DNA from 4 places in the Streptomyces sp. NPDC057136 genome. Region 2 is predicted to be linked to each of the others. Evidence: riboswitches for the same ligand, from Rfam matches in the RefSeq annotation. Region 2 holds a riboswitch; each other region holds the start of a gene.

Region 1 (3,481 bases), on a different contig from region 2:
GCGCACCTTGCCGTCCTTCACCAGCTGGTCGAGGGCGGTGATGATCTCCTCGACGGGGACGGTCTCGTCGTCGAAGTGCGTGTAGTAGAGGTCGATGTGGTCGGTGCCGAGCCGGCGCAGCGATTCCTCGGCCGCGCCCTTGATGGTGGTGGCGGAGAGCCCCCTGTACGAGGGGTGGGCGCCGACCTTCGTGGCGACGACGATCTCGGAGCGGTTGCCGCGCGAGGCGAGCCACTTGCCGACGACGGTCTCCGATTCGCCGCCCTCGTTGCCCGGCACCCAGGCCGAGTACGAGTCGGCGGTGTCTATGAAGTTGCCGCCCGCCGCGGCATAGGCGTCCAGCACGGCGAAGGACTGTGTCTCGTCGGCCGTCCAGCCGAAAACGTTGCCACCAAGGGCGAGGGGGAAGACCTGAAGGCCGGAGGAGCCGAGCGTACGGAGAGAAGTCATGGGTGGTTCAACCCCGTCACCGAACCGCGCTATTCCGTTTCCCGGCGCGAAAGCGCCCCAAAAAACGGCAAACCGGCAGCCCTGACGTCGGGGGGTGTGCGTCAGGGCTGCCGGGGTTCAGGTGCGTCCGGGGAACGGGACGCGGTGTCTCAACTGCCGGGTCTCAGACCGGGAGGCCCTTGCTGCGCAACCAGCTCATCGGGTCGATGCCCGAGCCGCCCGGGGTGTGGACCTCCAGGTGGAGGTGGGCCCCGCTCGCATTGCCGGTCGCGCCGACGCGGCCGATGACGTCGCCGGTGTTGACCTTCTGGCCCGCGGTGACGTTCATCGAGGACTGGTGGCTGTACGTGACCTCGGTACCGTCGTCGAGCTCGATGACGGTGTGGTAGCCGTACGAAGTGTGCCAGCCGGCCGATGTGACGGTCCCGCCGTGCACGGCCTTGATCGGTGTGCCCGCCCCCGCCGCGAAGTCGAGGCCGGTGTGGTAGCCGGAGGACCACATGGGGCCGGACTGACCGAAGGTCGAGGTGATCGTGTACGAGGAGACCGGCAGGGTGAAGCTGGCGGCCAGCTTGGCGAGCCGCTCGGCCTCCGCCTTGCGCGCGGCTGCCTCTTCGGCCGCCTTCTTCTCGGCGGCGACCTTGGCCTCGGCCACGTCCTGCTGGGCCCTGGCCTCGGCGGCGGCCTTCTCGGCTGCCGCCTTCTCCTCGGCGGCCCTGGCCTCGGCGTCGGCGCTGGCCTGCTGCTGCTCGGCCTGCTGGAGGATGCGGGTGCGCAGCGCCTCTCCGGCGTCCGTCGTGCCCTGCTCGGCCTCCGCGGTGGTGATGCCGGCGGTGGTGAGCGGGGACGACGCGGCCACCGTGGCGGTGTCCTTCGCGTCGGAGTCGTCGGACATCAAAGAGCCGACGCCGGGAAGGGACTTGGCGTCGGGCAGATTGTCCGCGATGGAATCGGGAAGAGAGATGGAGACCGGCGGCTTGCCCTGAGCGGTGGCCATGCCACCCGCACCGACTGCCGCGATGACGCCGACCCCGAGGACGGTGGAGCTACGAGCGAGACCGCGCTGCTTGGCTACGCGATGCCTGCCGCGAACGGGCCGGATGGACTCCTCGGTGGGATTCCATTCCTCCCAGGTCCTGTCCTGGGCACCGAGAGTATCGGTGCCGAAGGGTGACGGGGCCTCGGGGGCAGGCTTGTTGGACGCCACGTGGGCGCACTCCTTTCCTTCCTTCTCGCCTACCGGGTTAGCTGACGGGTTCGGAGCAGGAAGGTCTCCTACGGGCCGCTCTGCCTCTCGCGAGACACAGGTGGCCCGATTCACCCCATGTAGGTGGTTCCCCGGTTTCCTTGCGGAATTCGGCGCTCGCGCACGGTGCCGCCTCTTACGACGACTGGGACGACCGCGCTGCGTTATCGAACGTTAATAGACGGACGGGTCCGATTCCAAGCTGTTCCGAGTGATCATTCGCGACTTCGGCCTGGACTTACCGGGATACAACCGGGTGCAATCGGGCGAGTTGAACACCCCTCGTCCGCCATCCGATTTCTGACGTTGCGTCAAATGTTATGCGGAGGGGCACCCTTCGGTTACGGACGGTGGCCCCGCTCCGCAGCACCGGTCGCGCGGCGCCCGCCGACGGCCCGTCACCGACTGGCTCATTCCGCTCCCCCGGGGGTTCCCCGGCCCACGATCTTCACGGTCCGCCGCCGCTCGGGCTGCCCCTCCGCCGGCCGGCCGACCGCGAGCAGCGCCATGTCGTCCGTGGACAGACCGCCCGTATGCAGGCGTACGTCGTCGGTGAGCGCGGACAGCAGCTCCTCGGGCCCGGGGAAGATCCGCCCCCGCAACCGGGCAGCCGGATCGTAGAAGGCCCCGGCCGCGTCGCGTGCCTCGGAGAGGCCGTCGGTGAACATCAGCAGCGTCGTCCCCGCGGGCAGCGGCCACTCCTCCGACCGGTCCGGCCACACACCCAGATCCATCCCGAGCGGCAGCGCGGGCGAGGACGACACGAGCACGTCCAGCCTTCCGTCGGCGTGCAGCAGGATCGGTTCGGGGTGCCCCCGGTTGACGAGCCGCACCAGACCGACCCCGGGCGGGATCTCGGCGAGTGCGGCGGTGATGAACCCTTCCATGGCATCGAGCCCGCCGCGCCGCGTCCGCTCCCGCGCCAGCGCCCGCTCCAGGCGCTGCGCCACGCCCTCCAGAGAGCGCTCCTGCTCGGCGGCCTCCCGGAACGCCCCGATGACCACCGCCACCGCCCCGACCGCGTCAAGACCCTTGCCCCGTACGTCCCCGACCACCAGCCGTACCCCGTACGGAGTGTCCACGACGGCGAACAGGTCACCGCCGACGAACTCGTCCGCCTGAGCCGCCTCGTACCGTGCCGCGACCTGGAGCCCGCCGATCCGGTCGGCCGGCGTCGGCAGCACCGCCCGCATGGCGGTCTCCGCGATGACCCGGGCCGATGCCAGCTGCTCGTTGCCCCGCCGGACGACACCGTTGATGAAGAGGGCGAGCAGCCCGGCGGTGACCACGGTGACCAGCTCGATGACCGGCTCGACCTGACTGAGCGTGCGGCTGTACAGGTCCAGTACCGCCATGACGAGGGCGGCGGCGATTCCCGTCCGGAGCGTGCCGGCCCGCGAGAAGAACGGTGCGGCGATCAGGGGAGCGGCCACGAAGAGGGGCACGGGGGTGAAGGTGGGCGGGGTCGCGAGGTCGAAGAGCATCCCGCCCGCGATCATCAGCGCGGGCAGCATGCGGACGAACCGACGAGCACGGACTCCCCCGGGAGCCCCGCGCCGCCCTGTGTCCCGCTTCCCCACCTGAGTTCTCCTGCCCGGGTCCGCCTACGGTTGCGGACGGTACCGCGCCCCACCCAGGCTGACCGGAGCCGCGCCGCGCGGCGACTCCTCGTCGGCCAAAGGGGGGAGCGCGGAGGTACTACGCACGCCCCGGTCACACGCTGTCGGCCTGCCGGACCCAGGAAACGACTCGGGCCCGGCACGCTGTGTGCGTGCCGGGCCCGGA
Region 2 (3,481 bases):
GCGCAACAGCGCCGTCAGGGTCGCTGCCGCCGCGGTCGCCCGGTCACCGCGGTGCACCACCGAAATGGTCCGCCGGAAGGCGGCGGGGTCGAGCCGCCGCACCGCCAGCGGCGTCGGTGACATCGCGGCGACCATCTCCGGCACCACGGCCGCCCCGAGCCCCGCACTGACCAGTGCGCACACCAGCGCGTAGCCGGGGGACTCGCAGACCACGGCCGGCGTCGCCCCCGCCTCGGCCAGGGCCCTCTCCACACCGCGCCGGGGCGGATGCGTCGGCGCACTGCTGATCAGGGGACGGCCGGCGAGCTCCGTGACCGGCAGCCGCCCCGTGCCCTCCGAGAGGACCTGCCCGACGGCGGTGATCAGGACCAGCTCCTCGACCAGCAGCGGCTCGACGGTGACCCCCGCAGGCGGCGGATCGGCGACAGCCGGCTCATACGCGTGCGTCAGCGCGAGATCCACCTCGCCCGAGGCCACGGCGGCGACCCCGCCTGGCGGCTCCAGATCCGTGACGGTCAGCTCGACGTCCGGATGGGCCCGCCGGAACGCGCTCAGGACCGGAGGCAGCAGATGAATGCCGGCCGTGGTGAAGGTGGCGACCCTCAGCCGCCCGCCCGACAGCCCGGCAAGCCGCGCCAGCTCGTGGCGGGCCTGGTTCATCTCGTCCAGCACCCTCCGAGCCCGTCCGGCCAGCAGCTCACCCGCCGCCGTGAGCCGTGCGCCGCGGTGGTGGCGTACCAACAGCTCCGCACCGGCCTCCCGCTCCAGTTTGGCCAGCTGCTGGGAGAGTGCGGGGGCCGTGTAGCCCAGACGGGCTGCGGCACGCGTGATCGAACCCGCCTCGGCGACCGCCACCAGCGCCGCCAGGCGCGTCGGGTCGTACATTAAGCATTCCTTTTGGCAGACCCAGAAGATTGCAAGTACACGCTAAGGGCTCGGTGCGTCCATGGTGTACCCATGGACGCACAACTGCTGGCCTTCACCGGAGTCGCCGCGGGAATGGTGGCGCTGCCGGGCGCCGACTTCACCGTGGTCGTACGCAATGCCCTGGCCTCGCGCAGGGCCGGGGTGGCCACCGCGCTGGGAGTCGCCGGGGGTCTGCTGGTGCACACCGCGCTCGCCGTGGCGGGCCTCGCCGCGGTGCTGGTGACGATGCCCGTGCTCTTCCGCACCGTCCAGCTGCTCGGCGGCGCGTACGTGCTCTACCTAGGACTCAGCGCGCTGTACGCGATACGGCGGCGCCCGGCGACGGCCGGAGCGGATCAGGACACGGCACCGCGGGAGACACCCGAAGCGCTCGGGCGCTCGCTGCGTCAGGGGTTCCTCACCAATGCCCTGAACCCCAAGGCGCCCGTCCTCTTCCTCAGCCTGCTGCCCCAGTTCGTTCCGGACGGCCGGCCGCCCTTGCCGAGGACACTGCTTCTCGCCGCGGTCGTCGTGCTGCTGGCGCTCATCTGGTTCCCGGCCGTGGCCCTGCTCGTGGACCGGCTCGGCCGGTGGCTGCGTCGGCCGCGTACCGCCAGGGCGATCGAGGGCGGCAGTGGCGCGGCGCTCACCGCGCTCGGGCTCGTGCTGGTGGGCGGGCCCCTGCTGCACTGAGACAGCAGGGGCGCCGGTCAGCGCACCCGCCCGTACCAGACGCTCTTGGACCAGATTCGCTCCAGGCGCACGACGGAGCCGGACTTCGGGGAGTGCCAGATCCGGCCGCGGCCGGCGTAAATGCCCACGTGGTAGACGCTGCGGCCGTAGTGGAAGAAGACCAGATCGCCGCGTTTACGCTGCGACGAGGAGATGTGGCGGGTCTTGTTGTACTGCTGCTGGGCCGTGCGGGGAAGTTTCTTGCCCACCCTCTTGAACGAGTACAGCGTCAGCCCCGAACAGTCGAACCGGCGGGGGCCTGCGGCACCGTATTGGTAGGGCGAACCCTTCTTCGAGGCGGCGATGCTGAGCGCCTTCGTCGAATGGGTGGCGGCCTCGGCATCGTTCACGATGCCCGGGGCCAGCATGGTGGTGCCGATGGCGAGAGTGAGTGCCGAGGCCGTACCGGCTCGGGCGAGAAGTGACGGGACACGAACCTGCGCAGACATGCGCAACCCTTCGTCAGCCGCCTGTGAAGGATGACCTGTCGGGTTCGGGCTGGCGAAGTTGCCCGGCCGCACATGGCGGCTTCACCCCGAGGGACGGCCGGTCACCCGGTCGACCCGTTGTGCTCGGGTCCTCCACTCCTGCCGATCCACTCCTGTCGACCAGTCATCCGGACAGCGGCAGGACTCGGCGTCCGCCCGGACCGCCCCGCCGCGGTGGCGGGGGCTTGTCGTCCCAGGGATCTTGACTCACTCGGTGTCTGTTTTCTGAGTTGAATCGGTGTTATGTGAGGCTCGTCACGAATGATCCATTTGGGTGGACAGGGTGGATTTGAGTCGGGAGGCGAGCTTCCCGACCGGCCTCGTACCAGCGGCGGAGCGCTGAATTCCGCTCACGGCCCGCACGCATTGCACAAGTTGAGCTGTCCCTCGAAAGGGGAACGGTCTACGCCGAACGAGCGAGGGAATTCGCTCCGAGTGCCGGGCGTGTCGGGAGAGTGTGCGCGAAGAGCCGGTCGGGAAGGGGAGTCGGGGAAGCAGTTGATCAACTCGTGCCGACGGGCGGTACGGTGACCCGCTCCGCGCGCCGCTCCCCGTCGAGCACCCGCAACGCCCGCGCCAGGGTGCCCGCATGGATCTGCGTTTCGCCCCGCTCGTGCATGGAGACGAGGGCGTCACGCAGCGCTCCCGCCCGGGAGGCCAGCGCCTGCGCAGCCCGGAGCGCGCTGTAGGTGTCGCTGCCGCGGGCCGGGTTGATCCGGCCCACTTGGTCGAGCACTTCCAGGTAGCAGTCGATGAACTCCCCCTCGGCACGGGTCAGTGCGGGGAGCGGCGGGAACTCCGGTGGCAGCATCGGCGGTTCACCTCGCGGGGTGCGGCGGCTGGGACGGACTGCGCTTCTCCATGACGTGGTCCACCATCCCGTACGCCTTGGCGGCCGTGGCGTCGAGGATGGTGTCCCGGTCGAGGTCGGCGGTGACTTGCTCCGCGGACCGGCCGGTGTGCCGGACCAGCATTCCCGTGAGCATCTCGCGCACGCGCATCAACTCCCGTGCCTCGATCTCCAGATCGGAGGGCTGGCCCCGCACGGCCTCGGGCAGGGAGGGCTGCTGAATGACTACCCGGGCGCCGGGCAGGGCATGTCGCCGGCCCGGCGCGCCGGCCGCGAGCAGGACGGCCGCGGAGGAGCCGGCCTGGCCGAGGCAGAAGGTCTCCACCTCGCAGGTGAGGAACTGCATCGTGTCGTAGATCGCGGCCATGGCGGTGAACGAGCCGCCGGGGGAGTTGATGTACAGCGAGATCGGCCGGTCGGGCTCCGCGTGCTCCAGGTACATGAACTGAGCGATGAGGTCGGTCGTCGCGGTGTCGTCCACGGGCGTGCCCAGGAAGACGATCCG
Region 3 (3,481 bases), on a different contig from region 2:
CGTCCGGAGCCCGGCATGCACGGCGTCACCAACGAACTCCTCAAACTCATACCGGGCTTCCGTGAGCGGGACGAGCGGCTGCTGGTGTGCGCCACCAACTCCATCCGCTCGCTGGACCCGGCGTTCCTCCGTCCTGGACGTTTCGACTACCTGGTCCCGATCGGCACCCCGGACGCGGCGGCCCGGGCGGCGATCTGGTCGCGCCATTCGGCCCGGCGGGACGACGTCGACGTGGACGCGCTGGTCGTGGCGAGCGAGTTGTTCACCCCGGCCGACATCGAGCACGCGGCCCGGACCGCCGCCCAGGCCGCCTTCGAACGCGACGTCGCCGAGGCCGGCGCGGACACCGACGACTATCTCGCCGCCCTCAGCCAGTGCCGGCCGACCGTCACCCCGGCCGTCATCACCGAGTTCACCGCCGACATCACCACCCACGCACGGACCTGAGCGGATACCGGACTGCCCGGACTGCCCGGCGCCCTCCCCGTACGATGCCGCACCGTCGGCGCGTCATGGAGGAGCCGGGCAGCTCTCCGGGCAGACTTTCCTTCCATGGCCAACGAAACGAAAGCAGTCCTCGAAGGCGGCCCCGACGATCTCCCTGAGCGGATCGTTTCCGTCACGGAACCCGGGCCCGACGTCAAGATCCCGTTCCGGGGCGGGTACGAACACTTCAAGGCGACGGACCGTCAGGAGAAGACTTCCGAGGGTCAGTTGCCCGTCTACGAATGGTGGGAGCGCACGGAAGTACCCGGCTAGCCGCAGCCGTCGACAACGACAGGCCCTGGGTCGTGTCTTCAAAGGGGTTGGATCCAGAGTAGGAGTGAGGCGATGGTGATCGCGGCCTCGTAGGATTCGTGGGTTTTGTCGTACCGGGTGGCGATCGCACGGTACTGCTTCAGCCGGTTGAAGCATCGCTCGACGACGTTGCGGTGTTTGTAGAGCTGCTTGTCGAATGCTGGTGGTCTGCCGCCGTGGCGGCCTCCTACGAACAGGCAAGCCCGGGAAGCGAGTTCGTCGTCTTCGACCTGCCAGGAATCGGCCGCGCCGGTCTCGCCATCTGTTACGACGGATCATTCCCGGAGACCGCAAGGCAGCTGGCCCGGCTCGGCGCCGAAGTCATCCTCCAGCCCACCCTCACCACGACGCGGGACCGGGAGATGGAACTGGTCTGCGCGCGCCAACGCCTGGACCAATCAGCTCTACGTCGTCAATCTCAACGCGGCCGACCCGGCCGGCGTCGGCGCCAGCACGATCGTCGATCCCGAGGGAATCGTGCGCCAGCAGGCCGGGGCGGGCGAGGAGGTCCTGGTGGACGTCCTCGATCTCGACACCGTCACGCGGGTCCGTACGTACGGTTCCGCCGGACTCAACCGGCCGTGGGACCAGCTCGCACGCTACGGCCACCGGATCCCTCTGCCGATGTACGGCGGCGTTCCAGCCGACCCCGCAGGACCAATCCATACACAAGGTAAATAAATGAACCCAATACGGACTTTTCTCAGCAATAACCCCCTATAGCTCATAGCATTCTTTTCGCCCGAATTGCGTTCACTCTCTTCACGCAAATCGCCCTTTTCGGACTCAGTGGCCAGCGTCACGTCCGGGATTGACAGGTTCCTGACCTGTGCCCCGCATCCCTTCTGCGGGAAGAGAGTTGACTTCGCGGTTCGGGTGAATTCACCGGCGATCCCGTTCGTCGATCTTGCAAATGAATTGTGATCCGGAATTCGGGGCTTGTCCCCTTCGGCTTTTCTCGCTTACGGTCACCCTCAATCCGGATGGAACGCCGAATCCTGCCGCCGTCCGGAAACCCAGACCACTCACGCCCGGCAGGAGCGGGGGACCCAGGTAAGTCGCCGATCCGTTATGCGGAACGGCTCGGGGTTAAGTCGCATGCACCTGCGGCCAGGCATCTCCAGCCTGAACCCGACAGCTCACCTCGTAGGCGCCGGAGAGGAATTCACCATGCCCACGATGGGTAAGCACCGCCGTACCAAGTCCAGCCCCCTGACCCGCGGTCTCGTCGCCGTGACCGCAGGCGGAGCCATCCTCGCTCTTCCGGTGATCGGCGCCACCACCGCTTCCGCCGCGCCGGCACAATCGGTCGCCGCCGAAAAGGCATTGGGCCCGGCGGCCGCCCCTGCCAAGGAAATCACCGCGCAGAAGGCCGGGATCACCAGCTATTCCGTCGTCAAGGGTGATTCCCTGCACAAGATCGCCGATGCGCATTCCCTGGATGGCGGCTGGCAGAGGCTGTACAAGGACAACAAGAAGGCCATCGGTGACAATCCGGCTCTGATTCGCCCGGGTCTGAAGCTGACCGTGGGCGCCAAGGCCACAGCCAGGGCTTCCGGTTCGTCCTCCGACCGCGCCGCTGCGGGCAGCGACCGCGCCGACCGCTCCGAGCGGTCGAGCACGCCGGCCGCGAAGACCGCCGCCCCCGCCGCCGCGAAGACCGCGAAGGCCGCGACGTACACGAACGACCTCGACGGCTGGATCAAGGAATCGCTGGCCGTCATGGCCAAGAACGGCATCCCCGGCACCTACGAGGGCATCCACCGCAACATCATGCGCGAGTCCTCGGGCAACCCGCAGATCGTCAACAACTGGGACTCGAACGCCACCGCGGGCACTCCGTCCAAGGGCCTTCTCCAGGTCATCGACCCGACGTTCCAGGCGTACCACGTGCCCGGTACGTCGACGGATATCTTCGACCCGGTCGCCAACATCACCGCCGCGTGCAACTACGCCGCCGACAAGTACGGCTCCATCGACAACGTATTCGGCGCCTACTGATCCCCTGGCATCGGCCGCGGTTCAGAACTGCCGGGTGGTGAGGGTCCGACGGGCCCTCACCACCCGGCAGTTCCGCGTATGCGCGGGCCGTGGAAGACTCGCGCCCATGCCCGAACTCCAGCTCCTGCGCCACGACCACGCCGCTGCCCTGCTCGCCTTCGAGCAGGAGAACCGGGCCTACTTCGGCGCCTCGGTTCCGGACCGCGGCGACGAGTACTTCGCACGATTCGACGCACGGCACAGCAGCCTCCTGGCCGAACAGGCCGACGGGCTGTGCTATTTCCATGTGCTGGTGGGCGATGGGGACGAGGTGCTGGGCCGGGTGAATCTGGTGGATGTGGCGGACGGTTCCGCCGACCTCGGATACCGCATCGCCGAGAAGGCCGCCGGCCAGGGCCTGGCCACGACCGCCGTCCGCCGGATATGCGTCCTGGCCGCCACGGAATACGGTCTGACCGCCCTGCGGGCCTCGACCACGCTGGACAACGCCGGCTCCCAGGCCGTACTGGCCCGCACGGGATTCGTACGCACCGGCGAGACCGTGCTCGACGGCCACCCGGGGCTCTCCTACGAACGGTCGCTGGACGCGGACGCGCTGCTCCCCTGACCCACGGGTCATAGGGAACAGAGCGGGATTTGGGCGGGGGCGGTGGCGAGCCGACGTCCGGCCCGCCACCGCCGC
Region 4 (3,481 bases), on a different contig from region 2:
CGGACCTGGCTGCTCGGCGGAGCGACCGGAAGCTACGCGCTGCACCTCACGGACCGGGACGAACTGCTGCATCTGCACTGGGGCCCGCGCATCTCCCTGGCCGCGGCAGAGGCCCTGGCCGCCCTGCCCCCGGCCCCGGAGCGGCCCTTCGAGTCCTCGCTCGACGGCAGGGAGGAGTACCCCGTCGAGGGCGGGCCCCGGTTCGTCCGCCCGGCACTCTCAGTGCGGGGCGGCGGGGTCAGGGGCACGCAGTGGGTGTTCGCGGACGCTGTGGTGGAAGGGGACGAGCTCCGCCTCCGCTTCACCGACGCCGTACACGCTCTCTGCCTCACCCTGCACTACCGCATGCGGGACGACTCCGATGTGATCGAACGCTGGGCCACCGTCGCCCACACCGGCCGTGGCCGCCCGTCCCTGGAACTGCTCCGCGCCGACGCCGCCGCCTGGACACTGCCCGCCCGGGACGGCTGGCGACTGAGTCGGCTGCACGGCCGCTGGGCGGCGGAGTCGCGGCTCGTACGCGCGGAGCTCACGTACGGCGAACACATTCTCTCCAGCCGGCGCGGCCACACCGGGCACCAGCACCTTCCCTGGGTGGCCCTCGACGCGGACGGGGCAGCCACCGAGCAGCACGGCGAGGTGTACGGCTGCGCGCTCGGCTGGTCCGGTTCCTGGCGCATCGCGGTGCAGCAGCTCCCCGACGGCCTCGTGCAGATCACCGGCGGCGCGGGCCACGACGAGTCCGGACTGCTGCGCCTCGCCCCCGGTGAGTCGTACACCACACCGCTCTTCGCGGGCCTGTGGAGCGCCGGGGGCTTCGGCGGCGCGAGCCGGGCCTGGCACGCCTGGCAGCTGGCCCGGGTGATCCCCGATGCCGAGGCCCTGCGGCCGGTGCTCTACAACTCCTGGGAGGCGACCGGCTTCGACGTCTCCGAGCCGCAGCAGCGGGCGCTCGCCGAGCGGGCCGCCGGCCTGGGCGTCGAGCTGTTCGTCGTGGACGACGCGTGGTTCGGCCGGCGCACCAGCGACCGCGCCGGGCTCGGCGACTGGACACCGAACCCGGCGCGCTTTCCCGGCGGTCTGAAACCGCTCGCAGAGGAAGTGCACCGGCTCGGGATGCGGTTCGGCATCTGGGTCGAGCCGGAAATGGTCAACGCCGACAGCGATCTCTACCGCGCCCATCCGGAGTGGGTGCAGCACCATCCCGGACGGACCCGCACCGAATTCCGCAATCAGCTGGTGCTCAACCTGGCCAGGCCCGATGTGCGGGCGTACCTCTGGGAACAGCTGGACACCCTGCTTTCCGGCGCCCCCGTCGACTATGTGAAATGGGACTTCAACCGGTGTTTCACGGATGCGGGCTGGCCCGGCGAGGAGTATCCGCAGAAGCTGTGGGTCGAGCACGTGGAGGCCTTGTACGGGCTGCTCGACCAGCTGCGTGCGGCACATCCGGGCGTCGCCTTCGAGTCCTGCTCGGGCGGCGGAGGCCGGATCGATCTGGGCATCCTCTCCCGCACGGACCAGGTGTGGACGTCGGACAACACCGACCCGCTGGACCGGCTCGCCATCCAGGAGGGCTTCGGGCAGATCCATCCGGCGCGGGTGATGGCGGCCTGGGTGACGGACAGCCCGAACACCCAGCTCAACGGCCGGGTGAGCTCACTGGGATTCCGGTTCGTCAGTGCCATGGCCGGAGTGCTCGGCGTCGGCGGCGACCTCACCGAATGGAGCGAGGAGGAGCTGGCCGAGGCAAGGGGCTGGGTGGCGCTGTACAAGGAGATCCGACCGGTCGTGCAGCGGGGCGCGCTGTACCGGCTGCGGCCTCCACGCGGCGGGCTCAGTGCGGTCCAGTACGTGTACGGGCAGGACGTCGTCGTCCTCATGTACTTGGAGGCACAGAGGTACGGGGAGCGACCCCCTGCGCTTCGCCTGCGCGGGCTCGACCCCTCGGCGAGGTACATGTGCCTCGACACCGGTGCGGTGTACGAGGGTTCGGTGCTGCTCCATCAGGGTGTGGATACCGGGCTCCGGGGCGATCTCGACGCGAGGGTGCTGAGGCTCCGCCGTACGCCGTGATCGGGGCATGTCCGTATTGGTGCATTTAGCAGAACATGCCCTGCTTATGGGGGAGATGGTGGTCGACTGGTGAGCGGGATCATATCCGTGACGGTGCGTGGTGGCCCGGCCGACGGGCATTCCGCCCCCCGCACGGAATGCCAAGATCCGTAATCCACGCAGTGTGACCGGAAATCCGCGCCGGAATTGAATCTCGCATTCCGGTGCGTCGGACATGGCTTGTTCCGGCCGTCCTTACTCGCTTACGGTCACCGTCAATCCGGACGGACCGCCTAATCCTGCCGCCGCCCGGAATCCGCACCCACTCACGCGTGGCAGGAGCGGGGGACCCAGGTAAGCCGCTGGTCCGGAGCAATCCGGAACGGCTCGGGGTGAAGTCGCGCCAGCGCGACCGGGCATCTCCAGCCCGAACCCGACAGCTCACCTCGCAGGCGCCGGAGAGGAATTCCCCCATGCCCGCACAGGGTAAGCACCGTCGTCCGAAGTCCAGCCCGATCGCCCGCGGCATCTTCGCCGCCGGGACCGGCGGCGCAGTCCTCGCTCTTCCGCTGATCGGCGCCACCGGAGCGCACGCCGCGGAGCAGGCCGCGCCCGCCGCCAAGCCCGCGGCAGCCTCGGTCGCCGCTGCGCACACCGCGCCCGCCGCCGTGTCCAAGACCGCCCCGAAGACGTACTCCGTGGCCGCCGGCGACTATCTGTCGAAGATCGCCGCCGAGCAGAAGATCAAGGGCGGCTGGCAGAAGCTGTACAAGGACAACCGCGAGGTCGTCGGCGAGAACCCGGGCCTGATCTTCCCCGGCACCGAACTCACGCTCGGCGCCAAGGCGTCCGGCTCCGCCGAAGCCGCTGCTCCCAAGGCCGCTGCTCCCAAGGCCGCTGCTCCCAAGGCCGCTGCTCCCAAGGCCGCTGCCCCCAAGGCCACCGCTTCCAAGGCCGCGGCCCCGAAGGCGGACACGTCCTCCAACTCGGCCTCCTCCTCCGCCGAGTCGGCCGCCTCGACGAACACCAGCGCCGCCACCGGCGCCTCGGAGAGCAACAGCTCCGGCTGGACGACCCCCGTGGCCGACGCCACCGTCACCACGCCGTACCGCGCCTCCGGCTCGATGTGGTCCAGTGGCTACCACACCGGTGCGGACTTCCAGGCCGCCTCCGGCACCAGCGTCCGGGCCATCGGCCCCGGCACCGTGGTCTCGGCCGGCTGGAGCGGTTCGTACGGCAACGAGGTCGTCATCAAGCACGAGGACGGCATGTACTCCCAGTACGCCCACCAGACCTCGCTCAACGTGTCGGTCGGCGAGACCGTCACCGGCGGCCAGCAGATCGGCCTCTCCGGTTCCACCGGCAACTCGAGCGGCCCGCACCTCCACTTCGAGGTCCGCACCGGCCCGAGCTACGGCTCGGACGT

What was found. A riboswitch is a leader RNA that binds a small molecule or an ion and turns the genes downstream of it on or off. The one in region 2 is predicted to bind cyclic di-AMP.
Region 1: linked by a shared signal. The riboswitch ahead of ACFT7S_RS13720 (M23 family metallopeptidase) and the one ahead of ACFT7S_RS11695 (C40 family peptidase) in region 2 are both predicted to bind cyclic di-AMP.
Region 3: linked by a shared signal. The riboswitch ahead of ACFT7S_RS20400 (transglycosylase SLT domain-containing protein) and the one ahead of ACFT7S_RS11695 (C40 family peptidase) in region 2 are both predicted to bind cyclic di-AMP.
Region 4: linked by a shared signal. The riboswitch ahead of ACFT7S_RS17760 (peptidoglycan DD-metalloendopeptidase family protein) and the one ahead of ACFT7S_RS11695 (C40 family peptidase) in region 2 are both predicted to bind cyclic di-AMP.

Annotation. Positions count from the first base shown of each region.
Region 1 covers NZ_JBHUUV010000009.1:18,305-21,785, forward strand. The annotation lists gene ACFT7S_RS13715 (aldo/keto reductase) at 1-450, opposite strand, end outside; gene ACFT7S_RS13720 (M23 family metallopeptidase) at 614-1,657, opposite strand; cyclic di-AMP (ydaO/yuaA leader) riboswitch at 1,669-1,822, opposite strand; gene ACFT7S_RS13725 (PP2C family protein-serine/threonine phosphatase) at 2,107-3,276, opposite strand.
Region 2 covers NZ_JBHUUV010000007.1:116,980-120,460, forward strand. The annotation lists gene ACFT7S_RS11685 (LysR family transcriptional regulator) at 1-885, opposite strand, end outside; gene ACFT7S_RS11690 (LysE family translocator) at 958-1,599, shown strand; gene ACFT7S_RS11695 (C40 family peptidase) at 1,617-2,087, opposite strand; cyclic di-AMP (ydaO/yuaA leader) riboswitch at 2,092-2,277, opposite strand; gene ACFT7S_RS11700 (hypothetical protein) at 2,629-2,937, opposite strand; gene ACFT7S_RS11705 (ATP-dependent Clp protease proteolytic subunit) at 2,945-3,481, opposite strand, start outside.
Region 3 covers NZ_JBHUUV010000016.1:74,771-78,251, forward strand. The annotation lists gene ACFT7S_RS20380 (ATP-binding protein) at 1-447, shown strand, start outside; gene ACFT7S_RS20385 (DUF5988 family protein) at 553-759, shown strand; partial or broken gene ACFT7S_RS20390 (transposase) at 798-983, opposite strand; partial or broken gene ACFT7S_RS20395 (carbon-nitrogen hydrolase family protein) at 975-1,479, shown strand; cyclic di-AMP (ydaO/yuaA leader) riboswitch at 1,778-1,964, shown strand; gene ACFT7S_RS20400 (transglycosylase SLT domain-containing protein) at 1,969-2,799, shown strand; gene ACFT7S_RS20405 (GNAT family N-acetyltransferase) at 2,906-3,406, shown strand.
Region 4 covers NZ_JBHUUV010000013.1:5,715-9,195, forward strand. The annotation lists gene ACFT7S_RS17755 (alpha-galactosidase) at 1-2,076, shown strand, start outside; cyclic di-AMP (ydaO/yuaA leader) riboswitch at 2,365-2,523, shown strand; gene ACFT7S_RS17760 (peptidoglycan DD-metalloendopeptidase family protein) at 2,529-3,481, shown strand, end outside.